DNA from 2 places in the Porphyromonas levii genome. Region 2 is predicted to be linked to the other one. Evidence: riboswitches for the same ligand, from Rfam matches in the RefSeq annotation. Region 2 holds a riboswitch; the other holds the start of a gene.
What was found. A riboswitch is a leader RNA that binds a small molecule or an ion and turns the genes downstream of it on or off. The one in region 2 is predicted to bind thiamine pyrophosphate.
Positions count from the first base shown of each region.

Region 1: another riboswitch for thiamine pyrophosphate. It lies ahead of IX315_RS07610 (TonB-dependent receptor); the one in region 2 lies ahead of thiD (bifunctional hydroxymethylpyrimidine kinase/phosphomethylpyrimidine kinase).

Region 1 covers NZ_JADRGN010000035.1:5,417-16,000, forward strand. Annotated here, with positions in the region: gene IX315_RS07590 (glucose-6-phosphate isomerase) at 1-1,052, opposite strand, end outside; gene IX315_RS07595 (NAD(P)H-dependent glycerol-3-phosphate dehydrogenase) at 1,053-2,057, opposite strand; gene lysS (lysine--tRNA ligase) at 2,050-3,591, opposite strand; gene IX315_RS07605 (porin family protein) at 3,764-4,405, opposite strand; TPP riboswitch at 5,112-5,219, shown strand; gene IX315_RS07610 (TonB-dependent receptor) at 5,339-7,597, shown strand; gene IX315_RS07615 (dipeptidase) at 7,684-9,348, shown strand; gene IX315_RS07620 (MlaD family protein) at 9,533-10,426, shown strand; gene IX315_RS07625 (hypothetical protein) at 10,423-10,560, opposite strand.
Region 2 covers NZ_JADRGN010000027.1:10,972-21,555, reverse strand. Annotated here, with positions in the region: gene murB (UDP-N-acetylmuramate dehydrogenase) at 1-821, shown strand, start outside; gene IX315_RS06680 (MBL fold metallo-hydrolase) at 832-1,599, shown strand; gene queG (tRNA epoxyqueuosine(34) reductase QueG) at 1,603-2,520, shown strand; gene IX315_RS06670 (right-handed parallel beta-helix repeat-containing protein) at 2,517-4,295, shown strand; gene IX315_RS06665 (trigger factor) at 4,383-5,765, opposite strand; gene IX315_RS06660 (superoxide dismutase) at 5,915-6,550, opposite strand; gene IX315_RS06655 (HU family DNA-binding protein) at 6,782-7,051, opposite strand; gene IX315_RS06650 (site-specific tyrosine recombinase) at 7,288-8,190, opposite strand; TPP riboswitch at 8,510-8,613, shown strand; gene thiD (bifunctional hydroxymethylpyrimidine kinase/phosphomethylpyrimidine kinase) at 8,710-9,519, shown strand; gene IX315_RS06640 (thiamine phosphate synthase) at 9,516-10,142, shown strand; gene thiC (phosphomethylpyrimidine synthase ThiC) at 10,139-10,584, shown strand, end outside.

The DNA.
Region 1 (10,584 bases), on a different contig from region 2:
CCCGCGATGAAGTTCAGCCCATCCAGATTCTCCTCATCGGTAGGTATCCGACACTCCTTTTCCTGCTCCTCTACGCTAATAAAGGTCTCAAAGATGGTGCGTTCGCCTTCCTGTATCCACTGACCCATAGAGTGGAGATCGGTAGAAAAGTCCACAGCGGTTGGGAATAGCCCTTTATGCTCTTTGCCCTCGCTCTCTCCGAAGAGCTGCTTCCACCACTCATTCACGTAGTGCATCTTAGGATGGAAGTTCACGAGTATCTCTATCTTCTTGCCCGAGCGATATAGTGCCACACGGGTAGCGGCATGCTCCTCGACCATTTTAGCGCCTTCTGTTCCCAGCTGAAGCGCTTGCTCCATTGCCTGAGCTCCCCTTACGAGTGCTGTAATATCGAAACCAGCGGTAGCGATTGGCACCAATCCAACTGGCGTAAGTACGCTAAAGCGCCCACCTACATTATCAGGTATTACGTAGCTCTTATAACCCATCTTATCAGCGAGACTACGAAGTGCGCCCTTTGCTTGGTCGGTTATGGCTACGATATGTTCGCGTGCGAAGTCGGTGCCCTCTTGCTCCTCCAGTAACTGCTTCAGTAGTCTGAAAGCCACTGCAGGCTCAGTAGTGGTACCGCTCTTAGAAATATTGATGAGTCCGAACTTGCGACCACGGAGTAGCTCAAGTAACTCCGCCATATAATCCTCAGAGATATGATGCCCAGCATACAGCAGACGAGCGCCCTCAGCTGGCTTCACCTGAGCAAAGGCATCGCTCAATGCCTCTACCACAGCTTTGATACCAAGATAGGAGCCACCGATACCTATGGTCACCACGAACTCGCAATCCCTACGCAGCCTATCGGCAGTAGCCTGAATGTCTCCCAAGAAAGCATCCGTGATGCTCGATGGTAACCCTACCCAGCCTAGGAAGTCACTGCCCTTACCCTCGCCAGTAAACAAACTCTTGTGACTACTCTCTGCCAGTGGCAATAGGGTCTCGTATGTTGTCTTTACGCCATTATCTCTAAGCGCATTACCTAATCTTACCTTCATAATCTATGTCAGTTTCAAACTTAAATTCCTAAAAGTATCCTTTGCCTTCTCCTTATTGTAGAGAAGGTCATACACCGCTTCAGCTATCGGCAAGTCCACCTTATACTTCTTATTTAGCTCATTGATACACTTCGCACCATAGTAGCCCTCAGCCGTCATCTCCATTTCGGCTTGAGCTTGCTTCACCGAATAGCCCTTGCCAATCAGCGTCCCCAATGTACGGTTACGGCTATACCTACTATAGCCTGTTACTAAGAGGTCGCCCAGGTACACCGAGTCGTTGATATTTCGCTCGGCACTAGATGCCCGTGCTAGGAATCGTGCCATCTCCTTAGTAGCATTGGAGATCAATACCGCTTGGAAATTATCGCCCATCCGTAGCGATTGGCAGACGCCCGACGCTATCGCATAAATATTCTTCAGCACGCTACCCAACTCGATTCCTGTCACATCACTGCTCACCTTGCAGAAGGTATAATCACTCTGGAAGACCTTACTCAGCTGCTCTGCTCTACGCACATCGCTGCACGCCAACGTAAGGTAGCTCAGCCTATTCAGCGCTACCTCCTCGGCATGAGTAGGTCCACTGATAACGCCGATCTGCTCATCAGGTACCCCAAGAGTATCTCTAAGATAGTCCGAGATGACTACATAATCATCGGGGATAATACCCTTAATAGCATTGAGGACAAACTTGCCTTGTAGCGATCCCTTCTTCGCTTTCTCCAGAATACCCTTGATATATGGTGATGGTGTCACCAGTATCAGCGTATCCGATGCCTCCACAATACTAGGAATATCAGTAAAGAAGTCAATCCGCTCCGTATCAAATAGCTGAGTAGTAAGATAGGTGGGATTGTGCTGAGACCTACGGAACTGGCGTACGGTCTCGCCGAAACGGAAGTACCAATTGATCCGCTCCTCTCGCTCCATCACAATCTTAGCGAGTGCTGTAGCCCAGCTACCGCTACCTATGATGCCTATGCGCCCGGGCTCCCAATTATTCATTATCCTGTTGCTCTTCGCTCTTTGCCTTAATCTCTGGCTTCATCTGAGGGAAAAGGAGTACCTCTTGGATACTCTCCTGTCCTGTAAGAAGCATTACAAATCTATCCATACCGATGCCCATACCGCTCGTAGGTGGCATTCCGTACTCAAGAGCACGCACAAAGTCTTGGTCGATGATCATCGCCTCATCGTCGCCCTTCTCCGAGAGTCGCATCTGCTCACGGAATCGCTCGAGCTGGTCAATCGGATCATTTAGCTCGGAGTAGGCGTTGAGCAATTCCTTACCATTCACCATTAGCTCGAAGCGCTCAGTAAGCCCCTCCTCACTACGGTGCATCTTGGTTAGTGGCGACATCTCCACCGGATAATCGATGATATAAGTAGGCTGGATAAAGTTCTTCTCGGCTTTCTCTCCGAAGAGTTCGTCAATCAACTTACCCTTACCCATTGTCTCATCCACCTCGATACCCTGAGCCTTACAAGCTGCTCTCAGTTCCTCCTCGCTCTTGTCCTTAATATCGAAGCCTGTATACTTGAGGATAGCTTCCCGCATAGTCATCCTTGGGTAAGGTGCCTTGAAATCAATCACCTTATCACCTACCTGAGTGGTCGTAGTACCATTGACCTGAATGGCAATATACTCGAGCATCTGCTCAGTCATCTCCATCATCCAATTGTAGTCGGTATAAGGTACGTACACCTCCATAGCGGTAAACTCTGGGTTGTGTGTACGGTCCATTCCCTCATTACGGAAGTTCTTGCTAAACTCATACACGCCATTGAACCCGCCTACAATCAGGCGCTTCAGATACAACTCATTGGCGATACGCAAATATAGTGGTATATCGAGCGCATTGTGATGTGTCACAAACGGACGAGCCGAAGCGCCCCCAGGGATACTCTGTAGTATAGGGGTCTCGACCTCTAGGTAACCGCGAGCATCAAGGAACTCCCTCATGGCCTTAAACGTCTTGGTACGCTTCACGAATATATCTCTCACACGAGGGTTTACCACAAGGTCGACATACCTCATGCGATAGCGCTGCTCTGGATCGCTAAATGCGTCGTACACCACACCATCCTTCTCCTTCACTACTGGGAGTGGGCGAAGTGTCTTAGATAGAATCTTTAGCTCCTGCACATGTATAGAGACCTCACCCATCTTGGTACGGAATACAAAGCCCTTTACCCCAATAAAGTCACCGAGATCCAATAGCTTCTTGAATACCGTATTGTATAGTTCCTTATCCTCTCCAGGAGCAATATCATCACGAGTCACATAGAGCTGGATACGACCAGTAGAATCTTGTAGCTCGCAGAAAGAGGCTTTACCCATCACGCGGCGCATCATCATACGCCCTGCCATAGACACCTCCCTCACGGGAGCATCGTCCTGAAAGTTTGCTACAACCTCATCAGCATAACCTGTAACTACAAACTCCTCTGCAGGATAAGGGTTAATCCCCATATCCTTTAGCTTCTGAAGACTCTCCCTCCTCAATACTTCCTGCTCGCTTAGCTCTCTTGTACTCATATATCTCTTTATAATATAAATGCAAATCAATAGCACCCTTTGGGCACACCATACACTTTGCCACAAATTTACCCAAAATAATCGACTATATCCGTAAGGGCACAATATATAAAAAGGAGACTCGCCCCTATGCAGGACGAGCCCCCTTGTCTCTATTACGCTAATCCGTAGATTAGAAGCGGTAACCTAGGGTAACGAAGAAGCTAGTGTTATTATTCTTCGTACCAGCCTTGATACCTAGGATATCAATATCAGGAGTGATGTCGTAAAGACCTACCTGAGTACCTACAGTAAGCATAATACGGCTGTACTCTACACCAGCACCTACCTGGAGACCCCAGTCGAAAGCACGTAGACCGCCAATCTCCTTACCTAGGATGGTTGTCTTCTTGAATGGGTTGTAGGTATCAGTCTTATCACCATACTTTGCAGAGCCACCAACACCGTAAGCTAGATATGGACCAGCGTTAACGAAAGCGTTGAGCCTGCTGTCTACATCAAAACGTAGGTTAGCTAGGATAGGAAGGTCTACATAGTAGTAAGAATTTCTAACCTTCTCCTTATCACCATAAGCAACACCCTTCATAGAGAAGTTAAGACCTGGCTGAACACTTAGCTGCATGGTACCACTAGTAAGTACAGGCACATCAATTGCAACACCAGCGCGAGCGCCTGAAGCGATCTTAGCGTTATCAAAACCAGTAACCTTCGAACCCTGATAACCAGCGCTTACGATAATACCTGGGCGTGACTGTGCCATCGCACCAATAGCGAAAAGTGAGCTCACAAGAGCTGCAAAAATAATCTTCTTCATAAATGTCAAATTCAAAAATTAAACATAGGAGAGCCCTACTCTATATAAGTCGAGGCTTCATCCCCTTAGCAATCGAAAGCAAATGTAGGGATAAAAAAAGTAAAGTTGAGTAGAATCCGTCAACATTAACACACATTAAACGACCATTTAACGACTTAGCAAATATTTAATGAATTACACTACTATACACTTGATAATCCTAACTCAAAAGTCAACCACTCAGTACGCATAGTCAAGCAAACTAGTACGTAGAAGTCAATAGACCAGTAAAAATCAGGCTCATAGGGGCAAGCTGACAGTCGAATCTATTCGACAAAAGTCAACTATTCCAGTAAGTAAAACACATAAGAAATACACTCTACATGCACCTTTGATAGACACCGCACGAGCCATCTCCCCAGAGTCCATGAACCGCCTCTAGTATAGGCAAGACCATTTAATATATACTAATTGACGCATTTGATATATATTAATTACCCCAATTAGTATATATTAAATTTGTCAATTAGTATATATTAAATGGTCATACACTCTACCAAGCTGGTTCAAGCCACTGGTATAGAGCGTCCTATGGATAGGGGCATCAGGTTTATCTCGATAATGTGCTATTGGAGAAATAGAGCCGTTGCCCGAGTGACTAAAAAGAGTTAGCTTTGCGCTGCAATAAAGCAGCATAGGTGGCTTACTTATACTGCGCATCTATTTATTCTCTCGCAAGGGGTGCCGCTCTGAAGCTCGCTTCAAGGGTAGCTGAGATAAGACCCTCCGTACCTATTCGGATAATGCCGATGTAGGGATGCGATTGTCGGAACCGCTCCTGTAGGGTCGACCAATCCTTTTATCTTATCCTCCCCATACCGAGTAGCCTAAATAGCTACAGATAGTAGGTCACAAGTATTAGTAATGCTATACAGAATGATAAAGGATAGATTTATGACAAAGATTCACACTTTAGCCAAGCAAAGGCTTCCCGGAATGGCTTCCCTACTGATGATAGGGGCTCCTACTGCGCTTTGGGCACAGGAGCAGGTACAAATGGAGCACAAACTGGATGAGCTCGTCATCGTGGGTACTCGCCCAGGGGAGCGCACACCTATTACTAAACAGAAGATAAAGGTCAAAGCCCTTCAGCGCAAGACCACAGCATGGGATATACCTTCCCTATTACAAGGTACCCCTTCGCTCATCACCACAAATGAGAGTGGTGTATTTGGCGGCTATACCTACTTCTCGATTAGAGGGGTAGACCCTACGAGAGTTAATATCACGGTGAATGGAGTTCCTGTAAACGACTCTGAGAGCCAGACGGTATTCTGGGCAAATATGCCCGACTTTGGTTCGCGCCTTCAAGACATCGTCGTGGTGCGTGGTGCCGGTGCTTCTTCTTTTGGCGCAGGCGCTTTTGGTGCCACTATGGATATGCAGACCGCTATGCCCTCTCGCAAGGCAGGTGGTAGCATAGGCACCTACTGGGGTTCTTTTGGGCTCAATCGTAATGTACTCAGCCTAGAGACGGGCAAACTAAGCAGTGGATGGAGCCTAAATGGTTACCTCTCTTACATCCAGAGCAAGGGATATGTAGATAGGTCGGGTGGTCATGGTCTCTCCTACTTTGCCCAAGCTAGGTATGAGGCAGATAAGTACGACTTCCGCCTCATACACCACCGTGGCATTCAGCAGACAGGGATTGCATGGAACGGGCTAGAGCCTCAGCAAGAGAAGAAATATGGTAGGAGGTTCAACCCTGCAGGGTGGATCAATACGGACGAAGCGGATCCAGCCAAGCATCAGTTCCACAATAATACCGACAACTACGACCAGAGCCATACCTACGCTATATTCCGCCGTTTCCCACAAGACAACTTCAAGTACGAAGTCACCCTACATTACACTTGTGGCAAGGGTTTTACCCACGAATATCGTACTGGTCGGAAGTACCGAGAATACGGACTGGTACCAGCTACAGATAAGCGCAAAAACACACTCATCAGGGAGAAGTACCTAGATAATCACTTCTTCGGTGGAAATGCCAACTTCGGTTACAGCTTTAGCCGTGCTAGACTCTCTGCAGGATTCTCTGCCAACCACTATATAGGCGACCACTATGGCGAGCTCCCTTATGTAGCTGACCCAACTGTCGCATACGTACCCAACCAAGAGTATTACCGTAATCACTCCACTCGTACCGATGCATCTATCTACGTGAAGGGAGAGTTCGACCTCTCCGAGAGACTCATGCTCTACACTGATGTAATGTATCGCCACGTATATGCTGTGATGACTGGCTCTACTGATAAGTGGAGCGACCACGATGGTAAGCTCGATATCTTGGATTACAAACTGCCTTACAACTTCGTACTCCCAAAGGTAGGACTACACTTCCGCCCCAATAGCGCAAGCAACCTGTACCTATCGCTTGCCACTGCGGGCAAGGAACCCAATCGTAAGGTGTATACCGAGAGCCGCCAATACGACGAGGAGGGCAAGCAGATAATGCCACAGCCAGAATACATGGCAGATATTGAGCTGGGTGGCGACTGGCGCTACCGCAACCTCTCTCTATTCGCCAACCTCTACTATATGCACTATAAGAACCAATTGGTACAGAATGGCAAGATGAGTGACGTAGGTGAACCACTCCTAATCAATGTACCTAAGAGCTATCGCGCAGGACTTGAGCTTGGCTTCAATTGGGCAATTACGCCTCAGATCGTCTTGGCAGCAAATGGTACCCTCTCAAGCAATAGAGTGCTGGAGCACACCCATATTGAGTACAACACTACTACTAAAAAGCCAGAGGTAACGAAGCTCAATAATACACCTCTTGCACTGAGCCCCGAATGGCTCTTCAACCACTCCCTCACTTGGATGCCTATAGATAGGCTATCCCTAGCACTGAGTGGCACATACGTGGGCAAGCAGTTCCTAGATAACACGGGCTTTGAGAGCCGCGCGCTCCCTGCCTACTACACGGGCTCCTTTATGGCTAATTATGCTGTCCCATTTAGCAACGGGCAAGAGCTAGCACTACAGCTGCAGGTGCTCAACCTATATAACAGCACTTACGCGACCAATGGTTGGGCTGGGGGCTATGCCGAAGTACAGGATGGTAAGCTACAGCGCAAGGCCTGGACAGGCTACTTCCCAGCAGCTCCAATCCACTTTGTAGCTGGTGCTACACTTACCTTTTGATAGAGATATTCTTGTCCATAACGAGGATTATGATTATCTTGACGTCGATTTTGTAAATATCACACACATTATAATTAACTCATACGATGAAGAGAACTCTTTGGAAGGTAGCTGCCTTCTTGGGCATTACCGCTGTAGGAGCGAGCGTCACCGCAGATGCTTGTTCGGATCTGATTGTAGGACCTAAAGCCTCTGCGGATGGCAGCATATACATCAGCTATGCAGCTGATAGCCATACGCTCTATGGCGCATTATACCACTGGCCAGCTGCGACATGGACTACGGGTAGTATGCTCGACGTTACCGAGTGGGACTCCGGCATGTATACCGGCAAGATAGCTCAGGTAGAGCGCACCTACAATGTAGTGGGCAATATGAATGAGAAGCAGGTAGCTATCACCGAGAGCACCTGGGGCGGCTGCGATGTATGCCAGAAGACAGAGGGACTGATGGACTATGGTAGCCTTATCTATATCGCACTCCAGCGCTCTGCTAGCGCCAGAGAGGCAATCAAGGTGATGACTAGCTTGGTAGACACTTATGGCTACAAGAGCAGCGGAGAATCCTTTACCATCGCCGATAAGAACGAAGTCTGGGTTATGGAGATGATTGGTAAGGGCGCTGGCGAGAAGGGTGCCGTATGGGTGGCTATCCGTATCCCCGACAACGCCATATCTGCGCATGCCAACCAAGCACGTATTCAACAGATACCTTTCAAGGATAAGGCAAACTGTATGTATAGCCCCGACGTAGTAGACTTCGCTCGTAAGAAGGGTCTCTACAAGGGTACCGACGCAGACTTTAGTTTCCAAAAAGCCTACAACCCATACGACTTCGGCGGTCTCCGTGGTTGTGAAGCACGTGTATGGTCTTTCTTCAATCGCTTTGCCGATGGTATGGACAAGTACCTCCCCCTAGTGATGGGCAATGAGCCTGATGCAGAGCCTATGCCTCTGTATGTGGTGCCTAACCGCAAGCTATCTCTCGCCGATGTGCAGAACATGATGCGTGACCACTACGAGGGTACTCCTATGGATATGACAAAGGATCCAGGTGCTGGCCCTTACAAGGTGCCATACCGCTGGAGACCTATGAACTTCGAGGTAAATGGTCAGACGTATGTCAATGAGCGTGCTATCGCTACGCAGCAGACTGGCTTCGTACTCGTGGCTCAGCTTCGCAAGGATTTGCCCGACTACGTGGGCGGTATCCTTTGGTTTGGCGTAGACGATGCAGATATGACGCTCTTCAAACCAATGTACACCTCTATGACTCGTATCCCTTGGAGCTTTAGCGAGGAGAATGGCTCGATGACCAAGTTCTCATGGACTTCTGCCTTCTGGATGCACAACTGGGTAGCCAATATGGCGTATGGCAAGTATAGCTATATGATTGAGGATATCCGCAAGGAGCAGCAGCGCATTGAGGGACAATGGCAGGCTATGCAACCAATTGTGGAGAAGCAGGCTATGGCTATCGCAAAGGATCAGGGCGAAGCCGCTGCCGTGGAGTTCCTTACCAACTACTCTTGTAACATCGCAGATCAGTCTACCAGTGACTGGAAGAAGCTCGGTGAGTATCTGATGGTGAAGTACATCGATGGCAATGTCAAGATAGAGAAGGACGGCAAGTTTGCAGAGGAGCACGGCATAGTAGTCTTCCCTAAGCAACCAGGCTATAGCCAGGAGTACTATGACCAGGTAGCTGCAGGTGAGAATGTAGAGCACCTCAAAGTACCGGGTAAGAAGTAATCCACACCCTAGCGGACAGAGGATAAGTGGCTATGCAGCGGTGCTGTGTAGCCACTTATTATTTTGCCTTCGGCAGTCTACACATTGATAATATGGTGTGGGATAACAAAGACTGTTACTCATTACGATGGTATATATCTACTTTTTCTGTAAGTTTGCCCGTAGATAATAGTTCAATAGTTATATGGATAAGAGCTTCGACCATAGGCAAAAAGCAATACTAGCGGGCGTGACGACCATCACTACATTGCTGATGTTTTACTTCGGATTCAACTATCTCAAGGGCATAAACATATTCAGTAAAAACGTCAGTTACTATGCAACCTTCGACAATATACAGGGTGTGGATAGATCTACTAAGGTGTACGTCAATGGCTACCGTGTAGGAAATGTTAGGAAGATTAACTTCGACTACGAAGGCTTCAATGGAGCTGTCGTAGAGCTATCACTAGACTCCTCTCTAAAGATTCCGCGCGGATCAAAACTGGTTATTAAGAATAACCCTCTGGGCGGTGGCTCCATCACGCTACTACTACCCGAGCAGATTACCGATTATCTCGCAAAAAACGACACCTTAAGAGGTGAACAAGCGACAGATATGATGGCTAAGCTAACGGATGAACTTATACCTAATCTTAATGCCGCAGTACTATCGCTCGACACACTAGTGGGGAGTGTGGATGGCTTGGTTAAGAATCCAGATATCACAAAGACACTAGCGCAGCTTAATGCTACCACAAGTGCCCTACAGGGGTCATCAGTAAAAATCAATCACATGATGGATAGACAGGTGCCCGAGATTATGAGTAATGTGGAGCGCTCTACGGAGTCGATTCAGAAGGTTGCGGGACAGGTGGCGAACGCGAACATAGAGAAGACGCTCGCAGAGTTTACACAAGTGGTCAGCGATCTCAAGAAGCTATCGGGGCAATTGGCAAATGAGGATAGTAGCCTAGGGCTATTGCTCAATGATAAGGGGCTCTATCAGAGATTGGACGCTGCGGCACTCTCTGCCGATAGTCTACTGAAGGACATCCAGAAGAACCCCAAACGCTACGTTAGTTTCTCGGTATTTTAGTCTCGAAGAACGTAGACCGACCTCTTGGCATAACCATCACGACTATGAGCAAGATTACCCCCTATCAATACTCCTCTGCAGAGCATCAGTTGCCGCTCAGTAGAGGAGTATTTGTCGTCTATTACACTACTCATTGCGGAATTGGCTTCCGTAATAAT
Region 2 (10,584 bases):
AGAGCATGATAGTAGTGGAGGAGGATAGCACCTCAGTACTCTACAGAATAGAAGCTGGAAAGAACTGGCACGAACTCGTCATGGAGTGTGCAGAGAATGGGCTTTGGGGAATAGAAAACCTAGCGCTTATCCCTGGAGAAGTAGGAGCTTCGGCGGTGCAAAATATTGGAGCATACGGAGCGGAGGCTAGTCAGGTGATTGAGCAGGTACACTCTATTAATCTGGAGACAGGCGAAGAGCACACTTGGAGCAATGCTGATTGCCACTACGCATATAGGTACTCTATATTTAAGGAGAAGGCACAGCAGTTTCATCTTATCTATGCAGTCGATATTCGACTCTCCAAGGTGGCTAAGCCTAATCTCGACTACTCAGGTCTCCAAAGCCTATCGAGTGAGACTAATTTGACGCCCCTAATGGTCGCCAATAAGGTTATTGAGGTAAGGGAGAGTAAGCTCCCCGACCCACAAGAGCTGCCCAATGGGGGTAGCTTCTTTATGAATCCGATAGTGAATCGACAGACTTTCACTCATCTACTGCTAGACAACCCAAGCATGCCGCACTATATCATATCAGAGCAGGAATATAAAATTCCAGCGGCCTGGCTCATAGAGCAGTGTGGACTGAAGGGATACCGGGAAGGGAATGTAGGGACTTACCCAAAGCAACCTCTAGTAATTGTCAATTATGGAGGTGCCTATAGCCATGAGGTAGTCGACTTTGCGGAGATGATTATCCGCACTGTAAGGGAGAAGTTCGGTATTGAACTGCACCCTGAGGTACGATTTGTAAAGAGTGGCACTCAGGGGAGTCTTAGATAGATATAGCGGTATGAGCAAACTGATGTTTCTTGGTACTGGCACGAGTACTGGCATACCTGAGATAGGATGCTCCTGCGATACCTGTAGGTCTACTGACCCTCGCGATAAAAGATTTAGAGCTTCGGCGCTCGTACAATTTGGCGGAGAGGATATTCTTATCGACTGTGGTCCTGATGTGCGTAGCCAATTACTCGCTGCGGATTGCCAAAATCTTGATCGCATACTACTCACACATGAGCACTATGATCATACGGGCGGAATCGATGATATGCGCCCTTTATTCCGAGACAAACCCGAGGTGCCTGTATATGCTGAGCCGAATGTGATTAAGGCAATACAGCTACGGCTTCCGTATGCTTTTGTAGAAAAGCCCTATCCTGGTGTGCCACATATCGTTAACCATGAGATAGATGTAAATAAGGAGATTCCGCTCAAAGATAGTCGATGTGTAGAACCCTTCCGAGTGATGCACGGCAGGTTGCCCATTGTGGGTTACAAGTTTGGTGACCTTGCCTATATCACAGACTGTAAGACGCTCCCAGAGGAGACGATAGAAAAGATTACAGAAGTGAAAGTCCTCGTGATTAATGCCCTCCGCTTGTATGAGCACATGGCTCATCTTTCTCTTTCCGAGGCACTTGATTTGATAAAGGTAATCCAGCCCGAAAGAGCATATCTTACGCATTTTGCTCATACCTTCGGAAAACATACTACGCTACAAGGCTACTGTCCGGCAGGGGTATTTCCTGCCTACGACGGACTAGTGGTTGATTTCTAGTATATGCTTACGGAGCAAATCACAGAGATAGCTGAAGGGCTTGGAATAGATGCTATTGGCTTTGTGCCTATACAAAAAGTCGACTCTGAAGCCTTGGCACAGTACGACTCTTGGTTGGCAAGCGGGAAGCAAGCCGGTATGGAATACCTTGAGAAGTACAAGGAGCAGCGTGAAGACCCGCAGCTCCTACTCCCCGAGGCGAAGAGCGTGATTGTAATCGCTGTGAGCTATTATCCCGCTGAGCTACAACCTAGCGATGCTCCTCAGATTGCTAAGTACGCTCTCGGGCGTGACTACCACAAGGTGATTAAGCAATTGCTCCTTACTCTTGCAAGGTGTATAGAAACAGAGGTAGCCGCACACAGGTATCGTCCTTTAGTGGATACAGCTCCTTTTATGGAGCGCTACTGGGCTAAGAGATCTGGTATAGGTTTTGTGGGGAAGAATAGTAACCTCATTGTGCCTCGTGTGGGGAGTTTTGTCTTTCTTGGCGAACTTCTGACTTCGCTCGAGCTATCTAGCGAACTCGTTTGTGCCAAAAGCTGCGGTAGCTGTCGCAGGTGTATCGAGTCTTGCCCTACAGGAGCACTCTCAGAAGATGGGCTGGATGCTCGGCGCTGTATCAATTACCTTACTATTGAGCACAGGGGCGACATTCCTCAAGATCTATCAAGGAGATTCGGCAAACGGCTCTATGGCTGCGACACTTGCCAAGATGTATGTCCGCACAATAGAGCGCCACGCCCCACAAGACACTTTCCATCTTCTCCACAACTACTTAAGCTCAAATGGGAGGATGTAAGAGAGCTAGATGAAATACGGTATGCCCAAATATTCTATGGCTCGGCTACTACGCGGGCGAAGCTAGAGGGGATGCAACGAAACGCAATGATCTACACAATTAATAATAAGCAATCATGAAAAAGGTACTTACACTACTCGTAGCCTTACTCCTATTTTCGTGCTCTGAAGGGAGCAAAAAGGTAGAGCTACGACTTACTGATTATGGCGCTGTAGTCGATGATGCTACGCACGACAATGCCACAGCACTGCTAGATCTTCTGGAGGACGCCCATAAAGCGTCGGCAGAGGGCAAAGAGGTAGTCATCTATCTCCCCAAGGGCAATCTCCACATCTATCAGGAGCATCTTCCTCTTCATCAGCTGTATATCTCCAATCACGACCACGTGGTTCAGCGCCCAGTAGCGATGATGCTAGAGGGGTTGAATAACGTTAGCATACAGGGTGAGGAGACCCACTTGGAGTTCCACGGTCGTCTTATCCCTATTGTCCTGAAGGAAAGCAGCAATATCCATTTAGAGGGCTTCTCTATCGACTTTCCACGTCCAGCAATGAGCCAAATAGAGGTTTTAGAGGTAGATAAAGAGCACAACGATGCCAAAGTAAAAGTGCTTGGCGAGACCGAGTATCGCATCGAGGGTAATCAGTTTGTACTCATAGGTGAGACCTACGAACAACCTCTATTCACTATGCTGGCGTTTGATAAAGACGGTCACATGAAATGGAATAGATCTGACCCTACCTTTAACCCTGAAGCGATAGAGGAGACAGGAGACCACCAACTTCAGCTGCGCAACTGGGACGAAGCACAGTACCTAGAAGTTGGCGATAGGTATGCTCTACGCTCCTACTATCGCCCTACTCCAAGTATCGTGATTATGGATTCTAAGACTATTGAAGTCAAGAATGTCTCTGTACACTTTGCTGAGGGGATGGGGCTTGTAGCGCAGAATAGCACTGACCTAACTTTAGATGGTTTCCACGTAGCCCTATCGGATGGTAGTGAAAGAGTCTTTACTACTGTAGCCGATGCGACACATTTCTCAGGGTGCCGTGGCAAAATCATTTCTACCGATGGGCTCTATGAAAACATGGCAGATGATGCTATCAATGTACATGGTACCTATCTTAGGGTAGATAGTATTAATGGCAATGAACTCATTGGTACCTTTGCCCATGGTCAAAGTTTCGGTTTCAGATGGTATGAAGTGGGAGATAGCCTTAGGCTTATCTCTCGAGAGACCCTGTTGCCTATAGCTACTTACTTACCTACAAAGGTAGAAGTGCTCTCTACTACTCAGATAAAGATGACTTTTTCCGAACCACTTCCACAGACCTCCAAGGCGCTTGCGGTAGAAAACCTCACGGCTCATCCTGAAGTACTATTTTCGAAGAGTACAGTTCGAAACAACCGTGCACGAGGCGCCCTATTCTCAACTCCAAAGCGTGTAGAGTGCACCGATAATACCTTCGACCATACCCACGGCAGTGCAATCCTACTTACAGGAGATGCCAATGGTTGGTACGAGAGCGGACCTTGCGAAGAGGTAGTCATTACGGGTAATCACTTTATCAATGCCCTCACTAGCCTATACCAGTTTACTGATGGTATCATATCTATCTCTGCTCAGATGCCTCAGATGGTAGAGGGCGAGTACTTCCATGGTCGAGTAGTAGTAGAGAACAATGTCTTTGACAACTTCCCTACCCCTATCTTCTATGCCAAGTCACTACGGGAACTTGTATTCAAGAACAACACAATCAATATCAATAACGATTACACATCCCTCTTTGAAGATCCCAATGCTCGACTCTATAATGTTGGCACCTACATCAGTGACGACCCCAATACACCTCTTACAGACTGCAAAGACACTACAGTATCGCTATTTTAAGAGGAACTACGCTAAGGTGTAAAAGTATTAAGGGTGAGCTAAACATAAGTTCAGCACACCCTTAATATTTATAGTCTAACTAGGTGATTACTCCTCAGTAGTCTCCTCCTTCTTAGGATTGAGGATATCGTGAAGCTCATTCACAGTTACCTGCTTAGTCTCTAGCTTTACCTTATCCTGCATAGCCTTACCCACTTTCTGCTCTAAGATATTCATCTCTACAGAGTAAGCGAAGTTGCTATCCTCTAGTTGCTTATTGGCATAGTTAGCTACGATCTCATGGTCAGGATTAGTCCAGCCCATCTGAGCGAATTGGTTACGAACCATCTCGTATGCGAAGCCACGTACATCCTCCTCAGATACCTCGAGCTTCTCCTCATTGGCTAGATGACGAACGTATAGTTCACGCTTTAGGCTCTTGATAAGTGCTTCCTTATTAAGGTTCTTCAGACCCTCTTCGTCATCGTTGCGTTTTAGATTGTCGCTGTACCACTCGATGATTAAGTCGTCAGCAAGCTCTAGCTTTGAAGCCTTCTCATCCTTAGCGAAGTCTAGGAAGTCTGAGGTAAACTTATAGTCCGCATTGCCCTGCTCTGCAGCCTCCATATACTCACGAATCTTTGCCTTAGCCTCATCCTCGTTCGTTACCTTACCCTCACCAAATACGCTGTCGAAGAACTCCTGATCCAGTTCTGCTGGCACCATGTGACGAATAGTCTCAATCTGGAAGCTAAACTCCTTATCCTTAAGGCTCTCAACTTCCTCTTTCTCAATACCAATAAGAGAACTAAGCTCTGCCTCATTGCCATTGAACGCCTTGTATGGGTTGAATACCACTACAGAGCCCTTACCTGCATCCTTAAACTTAGCCTTCTCATCCTCATCCTTCATAAAGTCAGGATAGATGGTAACATTCTCACGTACGATGCCATCCTCCTTACGGGTATCACCATCGAGCTCTGCAATATCACCACCAACTACTGCATTCTCTACAACTTGGTCGGTCTCCTGCATGCGTGAGCTACCCTGCTGCATATCTTCGAGCTGCTTTGCCACCTCCTCCTCGGTTACAGTCACCTCATATTTTGTGAAGGTCTTTCCGCTAAAGTCTGTATCATACTCTGCTGGATGAAGGGCGAGCTTGAAGAAGAGGGTCATATCCTCCTTTGTCATCTCTACACCATTGTTCTCCTCTGGAATAGCCCAGCCGATAACCTTATATTCCTTCTCCTTGATAAACTCATCTACGAGCTTGCCTACCATACGATTGATTACCTCATAGCGAACACCCTCACCATACATCTTCTCAATCATACCTACAGGAGCCTTGCCCTCCCTAAAGCCTTTCACCTTAGCACTACGAGCTACATGCTTCAGCTCCTTCTTGTGCTCATCCTGGTAATCGATCTTTGCTACATCTACTTGGAGACGTACAAAACCCTCCTTCTGCTCAACTATTGAGATATTCATTTCTCTAAATCTTAATACTATAGTAGTTATTACTTATTTCCAAAGAATTATCGGCAAATATACCTCTTTTCCACCACATAAGACAATAGAGGCGCACCCAAATAGCCTTGGGTACGCCTTCTAAGTGCCTTTATCAAGATAATGCCAGATTAGCGATTTGCGTAGCGCTTAGCCACCTCATCCCAATTGGTGATATCCCAAATCTTACCGAGGTGCTCAGCACGACGATTCTCAAAATCTACATAATAAGCATGCTCCCATACATCTGCACCGAATAGAGGTGTAAGACCATCAACGACAGGGTTACCTGCGTTGCTGTACTTATTGATAGAAAGGTTACCATCCTTATCGGTTGCTAACCATGCCCAGCCAGCACCGAATAGGGCAGTAGCATCTGCCTCGAACTGCTTCTTAAACTCTGCGAAGCTACCCCACTTAGCCTCGATAGCCTTTAGGAGGTCACCCGTTGGCTCACCACCCTTATTAGGTGCGAACTGTGTGAAGTAGAGGTTATGATTAAGGGTCTGACCAGCATTATTAAAGATGCCGCCCTCAGACTTCTTCACGATATCTACGAGCTCCATATTTGCAAACTCGGTACCCTCGATGAGCTTATTGAGGTTATTTACATAGGTCTGGAGGTGCTTACCATGGTGCAGACCAATAGTAGTTGCGCTGATTACTGGCTCCAAAGCATCAGGAGCATAAGGTAGTTTTACTAGTTCAAACTTCATATTCGCTTCTTTCTTATTAGTTGTTGTTACTTCTACGTCTTCTTTTTGCATCTCTGCCGTGTTGGTCTCTACCCTCTTAACATCAAAAGAGGAAAGCCCGATAAGTAGCGATGCTAGTGCTACAGTAATGTATCTTGTCTTCATTCAAAACATTCACGCATTATTGCGCTTCGGTTATATAACAACACATGACTCGAAAAGGTTTATTGAGAGAATAAAAAAGGCTCCACACTCTCTCAATTAATGGTGAGTGCGGAGCCTAAAATCTAGATTGCTCTCAGATTACTTGTTAAGGTTGAGAGCGGCACCTGCCTTGAAACGAACTACCTTTCGAGCAGCAATCTTCATCTTCTTGCCAGTCTGAGGATTTACACCCTCGCGAGCAGCACGCTCTGAAACAGAGAAGGTACCAAAGCCTAGGATAGCAATCTTTTCGCCCTTCAACATCTCCTCACGAATAACCTCGATACCAGCATCAACGGCTTTCTTAGCGTCAACTTTAGTTAGTTCACCTTTTTCTGCAATAGCAGCAATAAATTCAGTCTTATTCATATTAAAACAAATTTAAAAATGGAAGTATATAAAATTATCATTTTTGCAATTCTTAGTAAAGTCATCTATCTCTATGGACAAAGCCCTCACTAATTCATGTCCAAATATAGTGTAATTATTCGTAAAACCAAGTAGATATGACTATTTTTAGATTTTTTACATATTAAATATTGACTTTACACCTATATAAAAGGGTATACAGCACTATTATTGATATCTCCTCAAGTTATGAGAGGTCAATGATTACGTGGATGGTAGTTCAGGATGTCATCTCTGAGCTTACTTCTATCAATATGTGTGTAAATTTCAGTTGTAGAAATATCGGCATGCCCTAGCATATCACGAATGGCTTGTAGGTTGGCTCCACCCTCCAAAAGATGTGTAGCGAAAGAGTGCCTAAAGGTATGCGGCGAGATTTCTTTCTCTAGGCCTATGCGTTCGGCCAGCTCCTTGATCACCATAAATACCATTTGCCGAGAAATGCCAGTGCGAATACGGTTAAGAAACACATGATGGGTGTATCCTGGCTTTGCCTCTACAGCGTGACGAATGGGCAAATAATCCATAATCCGCTCTACTGCACTTTCAGACATAGGCACCAATCGCTCTTTACTACCTTTACCTACCACTCGGATGTACTTCTCCTCCAAAAAGAGGGATGGAAATGTGAGGTCGCAAGCCTCTGATACCCTAAGCCCACAACTATACAGAAGCTCTATAAGCGCCGCATTTCTCACTCCATTGGACGTATCAAGGTCTATCGCACCGATAAGTTCATCCACCTCCTCCACCGTCAGTACTTCAGGCAGATGCTCCGATACTTTAGGGCCTTCGAGGGTCTCCGTAGGATTATCTTCTAGAATCTCCTCCAATTCTAGAAAACGGTAAAAGCTTTTCACCCCACTCACCGTTCGGCGAAGGCTCTTTTGCCTCAGTCCAAGATCGGAGAGATATGCCAAAAAACCTTCTAATTCCTCATACGTAAGCTCGAGATATGACTTCTCTCGCATCTCGGCATACTCAACCAAGTGCTGCACATCCCTACCATAGCTCACGATGCTATTCTCTGCTAAATTTCGTTCTAGCAGCAGGTAATCACGATAATCCTGCAGTAGCTCATCTATTTTTCTATCTTTCATACCCCAAAGTTACCACTTTCTAGAGCTATTCCATAGCTTGTCTAAGTAGTAGAGCCATAGCGCTTTGTGATAGTCTACTGAGTACACAAATTTATTCCTAGGAATAAATAAAACTTTCCCTAGAGATAAATATTTTTATTTGTACAGAAAAATAAATTTATTCCTAGGAATAAATTTTCTTACTTGCGCGAGCCACAATGAATGCTCTACGGAGAAGATTTTGGGAGTATAGAACATGGTGGGAATGATACCTATTTGGTGGGGCGAGAAAAAAGGGTTAAGTTTGCCAATAGATTTATTTGAGTAACGACTGGAGCTGGATCCAGTGAAGGGGTGCCACTATTATAATTGTAGTGTGCTGAGAAGATACCCTTAGAACCTGATGCAGGTAATGCTGCCGTAGGAATAAGAGTTACGCGTTATTCTGGGTCTCCCAGGAGTTACGAGTTACGGCTACGCAGCATCTTTTGAAGGGATTCTGCGTAGCCGTAACTCGTAACTGTTATTATAGGCAAACACATGAAATACCTACCTACACTGACCATTGCGGGTTCAGATTGCTCAGGAGGAGCAGGCATACAGGCGGATATCAAGACGATGTCAGCACTAGGATGCTACGCTATGTCGGTGATTACCTCGATTACTGCCCAAAATACATGTGGGGTAAGGGCTGTACTACCGCTTCCTGTAGAGCTAGTGAGGTCTCAGCTAGAAGCTATCTTGGAGGATATTCCTCCATTAGCCATCAAGATAGGTATGCTCTATAATTCTGATATTATCCATTGTGTAGCAAGCTTACTTCAGGAGTGTGATATCCCTCTTGTGATAGACCCTGTAATGGTTGCCACCAGTGGTGACAGACTTATCGACAACACGGCCGTAGAGCTATTTACGAGGCAATTACTTCCACTCTCCACACTCATCACTCCTAATCTTCAGGAGGCCGAGGTACTCTCGAAAACCAAGATGACTTCTCAGCATGCTCTTGAGGAGGCTGGACAATGGTTCCTCTCTCACGGTGCGAGAGCGGTGCTCATCAAAGGAGGTCATACTTGGGAGAAAGAGGCTACCGACTATCTTTTCCATAATGACGGTTGCCAAACCTTTACCCATAGTAGGATTGAGAGTCCCAACACGCATGGCACCGGCTGCACCCTATCCTCTGCTATTACCGCATACCTTGCACAAGGGCAGACCCTTTCACAGGCTGTTGCCCTTGGGAAGTTATACCTCACTGAAGCGTTATTGTCGGGCAAAGACCTAAGTATAGGGCATGGACATGGTCCTGTAGATCATTTTTATAACCCTCAAAAGAGCATCAAACGATGAAGACACTACAGTTTATCACTCATCAGACAGAGAGACACAGTTATCTGGATGGCGCTTTACTCGCCCTCAAAGGTGGATGCAGGTGGATACAACTGCGCATGAAGGGGGCAACAAGAGAGCAAATCCTAAAGGAGGGGAGGCCGTTGCGTGAGCTTTGTGACGAGTACCAAGCAACCATGATTCTCGATGATCATGTAGAGCTAGTCAATGAGCTGGGTGCTGATGGAGTGCACTTGGGTCAAAAGGATATGCCCATAGCTGATGCTCGTGCCTTACTAGGAGAGAAGTATATCATTGGCGGTACGGCAAATACCCTAGCAGAGATTCGGAGGCATTATGAGCATGGAGCAAACTACGTAGGTTGTGGACCCTTCAGGTTTACCACTACGAAGGAGCAGCTTGCCCCTACCCTTGGCTTGGAGGGCTACCGCATGTTACTCAAAGAGATGAAGGAGGAGGGTATGGAGCTTCCTCTAGTAGCTATTGGAGGCATCACAAGGGAAGATATTCGTCCCCTTATTGAGCTAGGGGTTTCTGGGATTGCACTGAGTAGTACTGTGCTATGTGCAGCAGACCCGACTGAAGAAGTGAAGAAGATTCTAAATGAAATAAAGCAATTATGAAGCAGGACTTTAAGATTAAATACCCCAATTCGGAGAAGATTTACCTTGCAGGTAAGCTATTCCCCGAGATTAGGGTAGGCATGAGGAAAATCAACCAACTACCAACCGTAGCTAAAGATGGTACGAGGCGTGAAAATCCTTCGGTGATTGTATACGATACCAGTGGCGTCTATAGCGACCCAGAGGTAACTATCAATCTTGAGAAAGGATTACCTAAACTACGCCAGCCTTGGATAGACGGACGTGAGCACACTCAGCTTTACTATGCTAAGCAGGGGGTAATCACTCCTGAAATGGAGTATGTGGCTATCAGGGAGAACATGAACTGTGAGGAACTCGGCATAGAGACCTACATCACGCCTGAATATGTGTGCTCAGAAGTGGCAGCAGGTAGAGCTGTAATCCCAGCTAATCATAAGCACCCCGAGACTGAGCCCATGAT